Regions from separate parts of the Marinobacter sp. JSM 1782161 genome, predicted to be linked through region 2. Evidence: predicted binding sites of a transcription regulator. Region 2 holds the regulator's gene; the other holds the start of a gene.
The links. The regulator sigma-54, encoded in region 2, starts transcription at its own class of promoters, with help from an activator protein. The targets are predictions, from matches to a motif close to ANTGGCATNNANNTTGCTNT.
Positions count from the first base shown of each region.

Region 1: a site for sigma-54 is predicted at 2,929-2,948, ahead of GQB00_RS03740 (PEP-CTERM sorting domain-containing protein). Genes of this name have one in related genera too.

Region 1 is NZ_WSSA01000002.1:854,013-858,572, reverse strand. It holds gene GQB00_RS03745 (PA14 domain-containing protein) at 5-1,996, opposite strand; gene GQB00_RS03740 (PEP-CTERM sorting domain-containing protein) at 2,194-2,889, opposite strand; gene GQB00_RS03735 (tetratricopeptide repeat protein) at 3,035-4,560, opposite strand, start outside.
Region 2 is NZ_WSSA01000002.1:1,176,213-1,180,772, forward strand. It holds gene lptC (LPS export ABC transporter periplasmic protein LptC) at 1-205, shown strand, start outside; gene lptA (lipopolysaccharide transport periplasmic protein LptA) at 183-734, shown strand; gene lptB (LPS export ABC transporter ATP-binding protein) at 734-1,459, shown strand; gene GQB00_RS05190 (RNA polymerase factor sigma-54) at 1,725-3,239, shown strand; gene hpf (ribosome hibernation promoting factor) at 3,351-3,659, shown strand; gene ptsN (PTS IIA-like nitrogen regulatory protein PtsN) at 3,690-4,157, shown strand; gene rapZ (RNase adapter RapZ) at 4,186-4,560, shown strand, end outside.

The DNA.
Region 1 (4,560 bases), 320 kb from region 2:
AACACTATTCGACAGTCTGAGACACCTCATCCGATTCGGGGCTTGTCAGGCCATCGCTGTCGACTGTTTGAACGGTGAAGTACCAGGTGCCGCTGTCCAGCCCGTCGAAGGTGTAGGACGTGTCCGCGGATGAGACTTCCACTGACTGATCGAGGTTACCGGAAGACTGCCCGTAGTTGATCAGGTAGTGATCGATCTCGCTGAGGTCGATCGACGAGCCGTCCAGGCGGGTCGAAGGCGCGGTCCAGGACAGGGTGACTTCGCCGGTCACATCGGTGACCGGAGGTTCCGGTTCGGTGGTTTCGCCTTCATCGCCACCGGTGTCGCCGGAAGTCGACTCCAGGGTGTAGGGATCCAGACCGCTTTCGTACGCCTGCAGGTTGGTCACGCCGCTGTCATTGGACACGGATGTGGCGTCGTCCCGGAAAGGAGCCAGCCCGTAGGCGATCTCCCAGGCGTCAGGGATGTCGTCCTCGTCGGAGTCCAGCGTGCTGGCGCTGCCCGGCTCGGCCGTGATGACAGTTCCGAGGACGTCCACCTCGCTGTTGTCCGCCTGATCCATGATGGTGAAATGGGCCTCGGCGCTGCCGGAACCTTCGAAGTACTCCATGGTGATTGGCACGGTTTCGCCGGCGGCCAGGCTTCGGCTGTAACTGAATTCCGTGGTCGGATGTTCGGACCAGTCGTCGATCACCAACTCGCCATCCAGGTAGAGACGGACCCCGTCATTGGTGTTGGTGATGAACTCATAGTCCCGCGAGCCGCTGCCGTGAGGCGCGGTGAACTGGCCCACCCAGCGCACGCTGAACTGATCGGACGGGGCGCCGCTGATCGGGGCGCTGCTGCCCCAGTCGAAATCGACGACGCCGTCGGTCCGGTAGCTGACGAAGGTGTCAAAGTCGGTGCCATCGAAGTACTGGCCCACGAAACCGGCAACGGTAGCCCCGGTGCCAGTATCCGGAACGTCTTCTTCGGGCACTTCATCGCTGCTGTTGGGGTCTGTGCCGGCCTGGTATTCCTCGAGGTTGCTGTAACCGTCGTCATCGGCATCCCTGGCCGCATCGGTGCCATCTCGCGGATCCAGGTTGTAGGCGAACTCCTGGCCGTCGGGGATGCCGTCACCGTCGGTGTCGGCGTTATTCTCGGACGTTCCGATCAGGAACTCGTCGGCGGCGGTCAGGAAGTCGCCGTCCGGGTCGGAAGCGGCGTCGTCGGAGTTGCTGGGGTCCAGGCCGTTGACGGTTTCCCAGTTGTCGTAGATGCCATCCAGGTCGCTGTCCATGGGCGGGAAGTCCGGGGCAAAGGCCAGCCCTTGCTCGGCGTCGAAATAGCCCACCCGGTAACCCAGGGAATAGGATTCCGCGGCGCTCTGGTCATCGTAATTGCTGGATTGTCCTTCGCTGTAGAGATATTCGCTGCCGATAATCTGCTGGGAAAGGCCCGGCCCTTCCCAGGCTACCGCGAAATGGTTGCCGCCGTTGCCCTGTTTGTGCCGGATCTCGAAGTAGTAGCGTTGCCCCCCCTCCAGCGTCTGGACGCCGGACGTCTGGGAGGCGTACTTGTCGAACACCTGCGGCTGGCTGTAGTTGGGAACCGATGCAATCTGCTGGATGTTGCCCGAAGACTCGTCGGAGCTCAGCCACAGTTGCGTCTCGTCATCACCCGCGAGGTGAAAGGTGTATTCCCCGCTGCTGGGCGCTTCGATGTAGCCTTTGACCAGGCTGCCGTAGTTGGTGCCCCTGGCCCCTTCATTAACGAGGCTGGTGATCTCTTCGACGCTGTTCGGGTTGTTGGGGTAGGCCTCGATGCTGGTCAGGTCGGCGACATCGGAGCCGCTGATGCCCGTCCAGATTCTCAGTTGAACATACCCCGGCTCACTGCTGGCGGGTATGGCTGCGGTTGGCGGTAAGTCCTGAACATCGTCAGAAGGCCATAACTGACAGCCGTGCATGAAAACGAGGGTGCCACCTATTAGGAAATGTTTTCCGTTGAGCATAAGTCACCTGAAATCAGCGCAGCGAGAATAGGTTACAAGAAGTATTGTTCCCCTCACCGACGCCTGCCACGTGAATTTAGGAATCTTTTGATCTTTGGGCTGTGACGTTATTCCGATAAACCATGAGCGAGGATTGTGCAGGCGTGGCTGATCCCGGGGCCGGAACAGGCTCCGGGATCAGCTTGATGCGTGTCATGTCAGCTCCGGCGACGGCCGGCCAGGAACAGCAGCCCCAGTCCCAGTGCCAGTAATCCCAAGGTTCCGGGCTCCGGTACCGTCATGATGCGCATGATGGAAAAGTCGCTCTGGTTGGTGCAGGCGCCGATACCGCACGTATCGGAGTAGAGCGCATCGAACGTGAGTGAGCCGATCAGGGTGTTGCCAAATATCGATCCCACCGAGACCAGCCCTGGCGAGCCGGTTTCGGCGCTGGACGCGGTGATGGCGGCGGAACTGCTGCTGCCGTCGATGGTTAGCGTCAGGAACTCATCGCCGGGGCTCATGTATTCATTTTTGAGAATCGCGACGCTGGAACTGCCATCAAGGAAGTAGGCCGTGATCCGGGCAATTTCCTCGACGTCGGAAAATTCCGGTCCATCGTACAGGAACGCCAGTGTGAAGCCGCCGAGCTCGAAGCCGCTGGCGGAGCTGGCGGTCAGGCTCTCACGCAGGCCAATCTCGTTGCCGGAGGCATCCCCGGCTACGCCAACGCCGGCTGCCGTAACGCCGTATTCGGTCTTGGTGCCCAACTCGCCACCCGTGGCGGTGAAGGTCAGGCCGCCGCCGTAACCGGAAGCGATATCAACGGCGTTGATCACCGTTGCGTTGAGCGTCGGCGCCAGCAGCATCCCTGTTGTCACTGCGAGAGCCAATCCTGCGGTTCTGATACCCATGGCGGAGCCTCCTCCTGCCGGTTCGGATACCAGAAAAACTGAGCCAGTAGCGTGCCATTCGCCTGGAATGATCAAAAAATCATCAAACTAGTACGTGTGTACAAAAACGGCATTGTAAAGAATGCTGACGGCCTCGAGCCCGCCGTTACAGCCGGGAGAGAATCTTCTCAGCGTCTTCGGAGCGCCCGGTGGTGCGGTAAACCTCCGCCAGATGCTGGGCTATCTCCGGGGTGTCCGGTGACAGGGCGTAGGCTTTTTCCAGCACGGGGAGGCTTTCCGTATGGTTCCCCTGTTGGAACAGGATCCAGCCGTAGGTATCGGCGACCGCGGCGGAGTCGGGCTCGAGACTGTATGCTTTCTCGGCAAGCGCCCGGGCGTCCTGTTTCCCGGATTCATGATACAGCCACGCCAGGTTGTTGAGCGCCACGACGTTCCGTGGTGAGCCCTGGAGAATCGACTGGTAGGCGTCGATGGCTTTCTTGCTCTCACCGACGGACTGGTACGCCATCGCCAGACGCAGCTCCAGGGAGGGGTTGTCGGGGTAGCGCCCGGTCGCGTTCTCCAGGGTGTCGATCGCGCGCTGGTTCTGGCCATGTTGCTGCAGCGCGCCCACGTACAGCAAAGTCAGGCGAGGGGAGTCGTCCTTGGCCAGCGCCAGCTCGTAAAGGTCGGCCGCTTTGCCGTAGTTTTCCTGCTCCTTTTCGTAGGTCGCTTCGACCAGGTAGGGCGTCGCGGAATCCGGGTGAGCCAGTCGCGCGTCTCGGATCAGCTCCCGGGCCTTGTCCGGGTTGCCCGCGTCGAAATACGCCCTGGCGGTTTGCAGGGTGACTTTCTCGTTGTCGGGGAAAAGCACCTGGGCCCGTTGCATGATGGCCAGGGCGGCCCTGGTGTCCTCTTCCTGCAGCTTGGTCCCGGCTACGCCGCCGTAGATGTCGGCCACCGCCTGGGTGTGCGGTGACAGCTCGGTCTCGCTGACCGGTTCGAGCAGGCGCGCGGCCAGCTCGTCAGCCCGGGTGATGTTCTGGGCGCGCAGCGCCAGCTCCAGCAGCGCCAGGCGTGGTGCCACGGCGTCCGGGTGTTCCTGGGCGACCGACTCCAGATATTGGCGCAGCGCGTCCGGCGAGCTGACCTGGGCCAGCCCCTGGATGGACTGGCGGTTGTCCGGAGTCCTGGCAATTGCGGCCTTAAACTGCCTGGCCGCTTCCTCCGGGTTGCCTTCGGTGGCCGCCAGGGCCCCCAGCGCGTTATTGGCCCGTGGGTCGGTATCGGACAGTTCCAGGGCCTGCTGGTAATACTGTCGGGCCTGGTCGTTATCGCCGCCGGCGGCGGCCAGACCACCGCTGATGATCCGCGCACTGACGTTGTCCGGCTGTTCCTTGACCCAGGCGGCGGCCGATTCCTCGGCGGCCGGGATATCACCGGCCTTGGCGTAGGCGTCGACAATCAGGGCCCGGGCCTGGTCGTTGTCTGGCGCTGTATCCATCACGGCCGACGCCTGTTCGATGGCATCCGCGGTCTGGCCCTGGCCGATCAGATAGCGCGCGTAGCGCAACCGCAGGTCGGTGTTCTCGGGATTCAGCTCAAGCGACTTCTCGATGTACTCGCGGCCGGCCACGGTGTCGCCGGCGGCCAGTGACGCGATACCCATCAGCGCCAGTACGCCCGGGTCGG
Region 2 (4,560 bases):
GGAATCCGGCAAGCAAGGCAAGCTGGAAACCCCCCATCTTACGCTGGATAACGATAAACGCATTGTGCACACTGACGCCCCGGTGATCCTGACCGACGCCCGGGGCGTGACCCGCGCCACGGGCATGAAAGCCTGGATCGACAAACGGATCGTCAAACTGCAATCACAGGTGGAAGGACAGTATGAGTTGCCATCAGCGCAGTAAACGCGCGCCCCTGCGCCGCCTTCTGGGCGCCGCGCTCCTGGCGCTGGCCGCAAACGCCCAGGCTTTTGACCTGAATTCGGACAGCCCGATCAAGGTATCGGCGGACAATGCCCGACTCGACGACGCCAAGGGTACGGCGGTCTACACCGGCGGTGTGGTCGTGCGCCAGGACGCCACCGAGCTGACCGCGGACCGGGTCGTCCTCTACCGCAGCCAGGGCGCGCTGAACCGCATCGAAGCCTACGGCAAGCCGGCGCACTACATACAGCCGCAACAGGGCGAAACACCGAAAACCGACGCCGAAGCACTGACCATCATCTACGCCGCCGGCGAGAACCGGCTGACCTTTGAGGAAAAAGCCGTCATCCGCCAGAACGGCAACGTCTTCAAGGGCGAACGCATCGACTACGACACGGCCAGGCGCGTCGTCACCGCCGGCGGTGGCAGCAAGTCCGATGGTGGCGATGGACGCGTGGAAATGGTTATCCAGCCACGCCAGGGCAGCGGAACCTCGGAGGCCGGTAACTGATGGCCATACTGCGTGCGAGCAATCTGGCGAAGAGCTACAAGCAGATTAAAGTGGTCAAAGACGTCTCACTGGAAATCCGCAGCGGGGAAATCGTCGGCCTGCTGGGCCCCAACGGCGCCGGCAAGACCACCTGTTTCTACATGATCGTGGGCCTGGTCAAGGCGGACAACGGCCGGGTCAGCATCGATGAGAAAGACATCACACCCCTGCCCATGCACGGCCGGGCCCGTTCCGGCATCGGCTATCTGCCCCAGGAAGCCTCGGTGTTCCGCAAGCTCAGTGTGCGCGACAACATCATGGCGATTCTGGAAACGCGCAAGGGCCTGTCCCGGGCGGAGCGTGATGAAAGGCTGGAAAACCTGCTGGAAGAGTTTCACATCACGCATATCCGGGACAGCCTGGGCATGGCGCTGTCGGGCGGGGAACGCCGGCGCGTGGAGATCGCCCGGGCGCTGGCGATGGAGCCGGCCTTCATCCTGCTGGACGAGCCCTTTGCCGGCGTCGACCCGATCTCGGTAAGCGACATCAAGCAGATCATCCGCCATCTGCGCGACAAGGGCATCGGTGTGCTGATCACCGACCATAACGTGCGCGAAACCCTGGATATCTGCGAGAACGCCTACATCGTCAGCGGCGGCCATATTATCGCATCCGGACAGTCTGAGGAGATCCTGGCCAACCAGCAGGTCAAGGAAGTCTACCTGGGCAACGAATTCCATATGTGAGCCCGTCAATCGGGTATGGGTATCGCAGTGGGCGCCAAAACGCTAAACTCGAAACAGGGTCGGCAAACCTCTCGGGGCATATCCGCCGACCAAGACATTGTCATCGGGACACCCATAGCAGTAAACTTCGGCAAAGAATTTGCTTGGCAAGCCGGACCGACCTCTGACACGAGCGTTTTCAAGGTCCGGAGACATCCGGACAGGTCTTGCCCAGGCGCAATAACTCAGTCGATGGCCACAGGGTGACGGGACTAAATCAATGGTAATGAAAGCTTCGCTTCAGCTGAAGCTGGGTCAACAGCTCACCATGACACCCCAGTTGCAACAGGCAATCCGCCTGCTGCAACTTTCCACGCTGGACTTACAACAGGAAATCCAGCAAGCGCTCGAATCCAACCCCATGCTGGAAACCTCGGAAGAGGAAGACGGCGCCGCGGATAGTGAGAGCGACGGCGAGGACGCGTCCGCTGACGGCAAGGGCGAGGACAGCAACGACACCGCACAGGACGACGATAGCTGGGACGAGCCGGCCGAACCCGACTGGAACACCGAGACCAACCAGGAAATCCCCGATGACCTGCCGGTCGACACCGCCTGGGACGACATCTACCAGTCCGCCCCGGCACCGGCAGCACGCAGCGAAGAAGACGACGACACCGACTTCGAATCACGCAACTCCCCCGCCGAGACCCTGCAGGACCACCTGCTCTGGCAGCTCAACCTCACCCCCATGGGCGAGCGCGACCGCGCCATTGCTCACGCCCTGCTCGACTCGGTGGACCCGCGCGGCTACCTGATCTCGACACTGGAAGACATCCACGCCGGGCTGGTCGACGACAGCGAGGAAGATCCGCTGGAACTGGACGAGGTCGAGGCCGTACTGCGCCGCCTGCAACACTTCGACCCGCCGGGCGTGTTCGCACGGGACCTGCAGGAGTGCCTCCTGATCCAGCTCAACCAGCTGCCACCGGAGACGCCCTGGCTGCCCCAGGCACGCCTGGTGATCAGCCACTACATCAACCTGCTGGGTAATCGCGATTACGCCCAGTTGCTTCGCCGCAGCCGCCTCAGCGAAGAGCAGCTGAAGTGCGTGCTGGCGCTGATCCAGACGCTCAACCCGCGGCCGGGCGACTCTCTCGACCAGGCCGAGCCGGATTACGTGGTGCCGGATGTGGTGGTGTCCAAGCAGAAGGGCCGCTGGCGCGTCGAACTCAATCCCGAAATTGCCCCGCGCATCCGGGTCAATGCCGGCTACGCGGCGCTGATCCGCCGGGCCGACAACAGTGCCGACAACACCTACCTGCGCGATCAGTTGCAGGAGGCCAAATGGTTCATCAAGAGTCTGCAGAGTCGCAACGAGACCCTGCTGAAAGTCGCCACCCGGATCGTTGAACATCAGCAGGGATTTCTGGATCATGGCGAGGAAGCCATGAAGCCGTTGATCCTTTCGGACATTGCCCAGGCAGTGAGCATGCATGAATCGACCATTTCCCGGGTCACCACCCAGAAATACATGCATACGCCGCGCGGTATCTTCGAGCTGAAGTACTTTTTCTCCAGTCATGTGAGCACGAACGAGGGCGGTGAATGTTCCTCCACGGCAATTCGTGCCATGATCAAGAAACTGGTCGCCGCCGAAACCCCGAAGAAACCCCTCAGCGACAGCAAGATTGCAGCGCTGCTCGGGGACCAGGGCATCAAGGTGGCACGACGGACGGTCGCCAAGTATCGCGAGGCGATGCACATTCCGCCGTCCAACGAACGCAAGAGACTGGTCTGAGACGCAAGCGCCCAGGGCCAGCCAGAGTCGGTTTTCAAACGTCGCTGAGTGCGACGGGCTCAACGTCGGGAGCTTCTCTGCTCCCGGCCATATCGACAACAGGAGAAGCCTATGCAACTCAATATGTCAGGTCACCATGTCGAATTGACTCCCGCTCTGAAAGACTATGTCTCCGGCAAGTTTGAAAAACTCGAACGCCATTTCGACCACATCAGCAACTGTCAGGTGACCCTGTCCGTGGAGAAGCTGCGCCAGACGGCCGAAGCCACACTCCACGTCATTGGTGGTGAAATCCACGCAAAGGCTGAAAACGAAGATATGTACGCGGCCATTGACGGCCTGCTCGACAAACTTGATCGGCAGATCCTCAAGCACAAGGAAAAGACCGTTGATCGAATGCACGGTGCTGCCGGCCGCTAGCCGTTCCATCCAAGGGAAAGCATTCCATCCATGACGGAATCACCATTAACCATCCAGTCCATCCTGGTTCCCGAGCTCACCCTCTGTGGTGTGCCGGGAACCAGCAAGAAACGCATCCTTGAGTTGATCGCCGAGCACGTAGCCAAGCGCTACCCCGAGCTCGACGAGACCCAGACCTTCAATAACCTGGTGTCCCGGGAACGGCTGGGCAGCACCGGTATCGGTCAGGGCATTGCCATCCCCCACTGCCGTCTGGACGGCTGCAATCATGTGGTGGGTGCCCTGCTGACCCTGGAGGAAGGGGTTGCGTTCGACGCCATCGACAACCAGCCGGTGGATCTGCTGTTCGTGCTGATCGTCCCCAAGGAGGCGACCAGCGAGCACCTGGAACTGCTGAGCCAGCTGGCCGAGAAGTTCAACGAGCGCAGCTTCTGCGAACGCCTGCGTCAATGCCGGGACGCCGACGAGCTGTTCCGCGTCATGACGCAACCCGAGTAACCATTCGCCGATTCGACGAAGGCATTGCATGAAACTGATCATCGTCAGCGGTCGTTCCGGATCCGGCAAGAGTACGGCACTGCACGTGCTCGAGGACCTGGGCTTCTACTGTATCGACAACCTCCCCATCGGCCTGCTGTTCCCGTTGACCGAGGAAGCCAGCAATGCCTCGCCGGACAAGCTCCGCAATATTGCCGTGAGCATCGATGCCCGCAACCTGGCCGATGAGATTGCCAACTTCGACGAGATCCACGAGCGCCTCAAGGGCGCCAGCCTGAACGTCGAAATCATCTTCCTCGACGCCACCGACCAGGCCCTGCTGCAGCGTTTCCACGCCACACGCCGCAAGCACCCGCTGAGCAATGTCCGCACGTCGCTACGCGAGGCGATCAACCACGAGAAG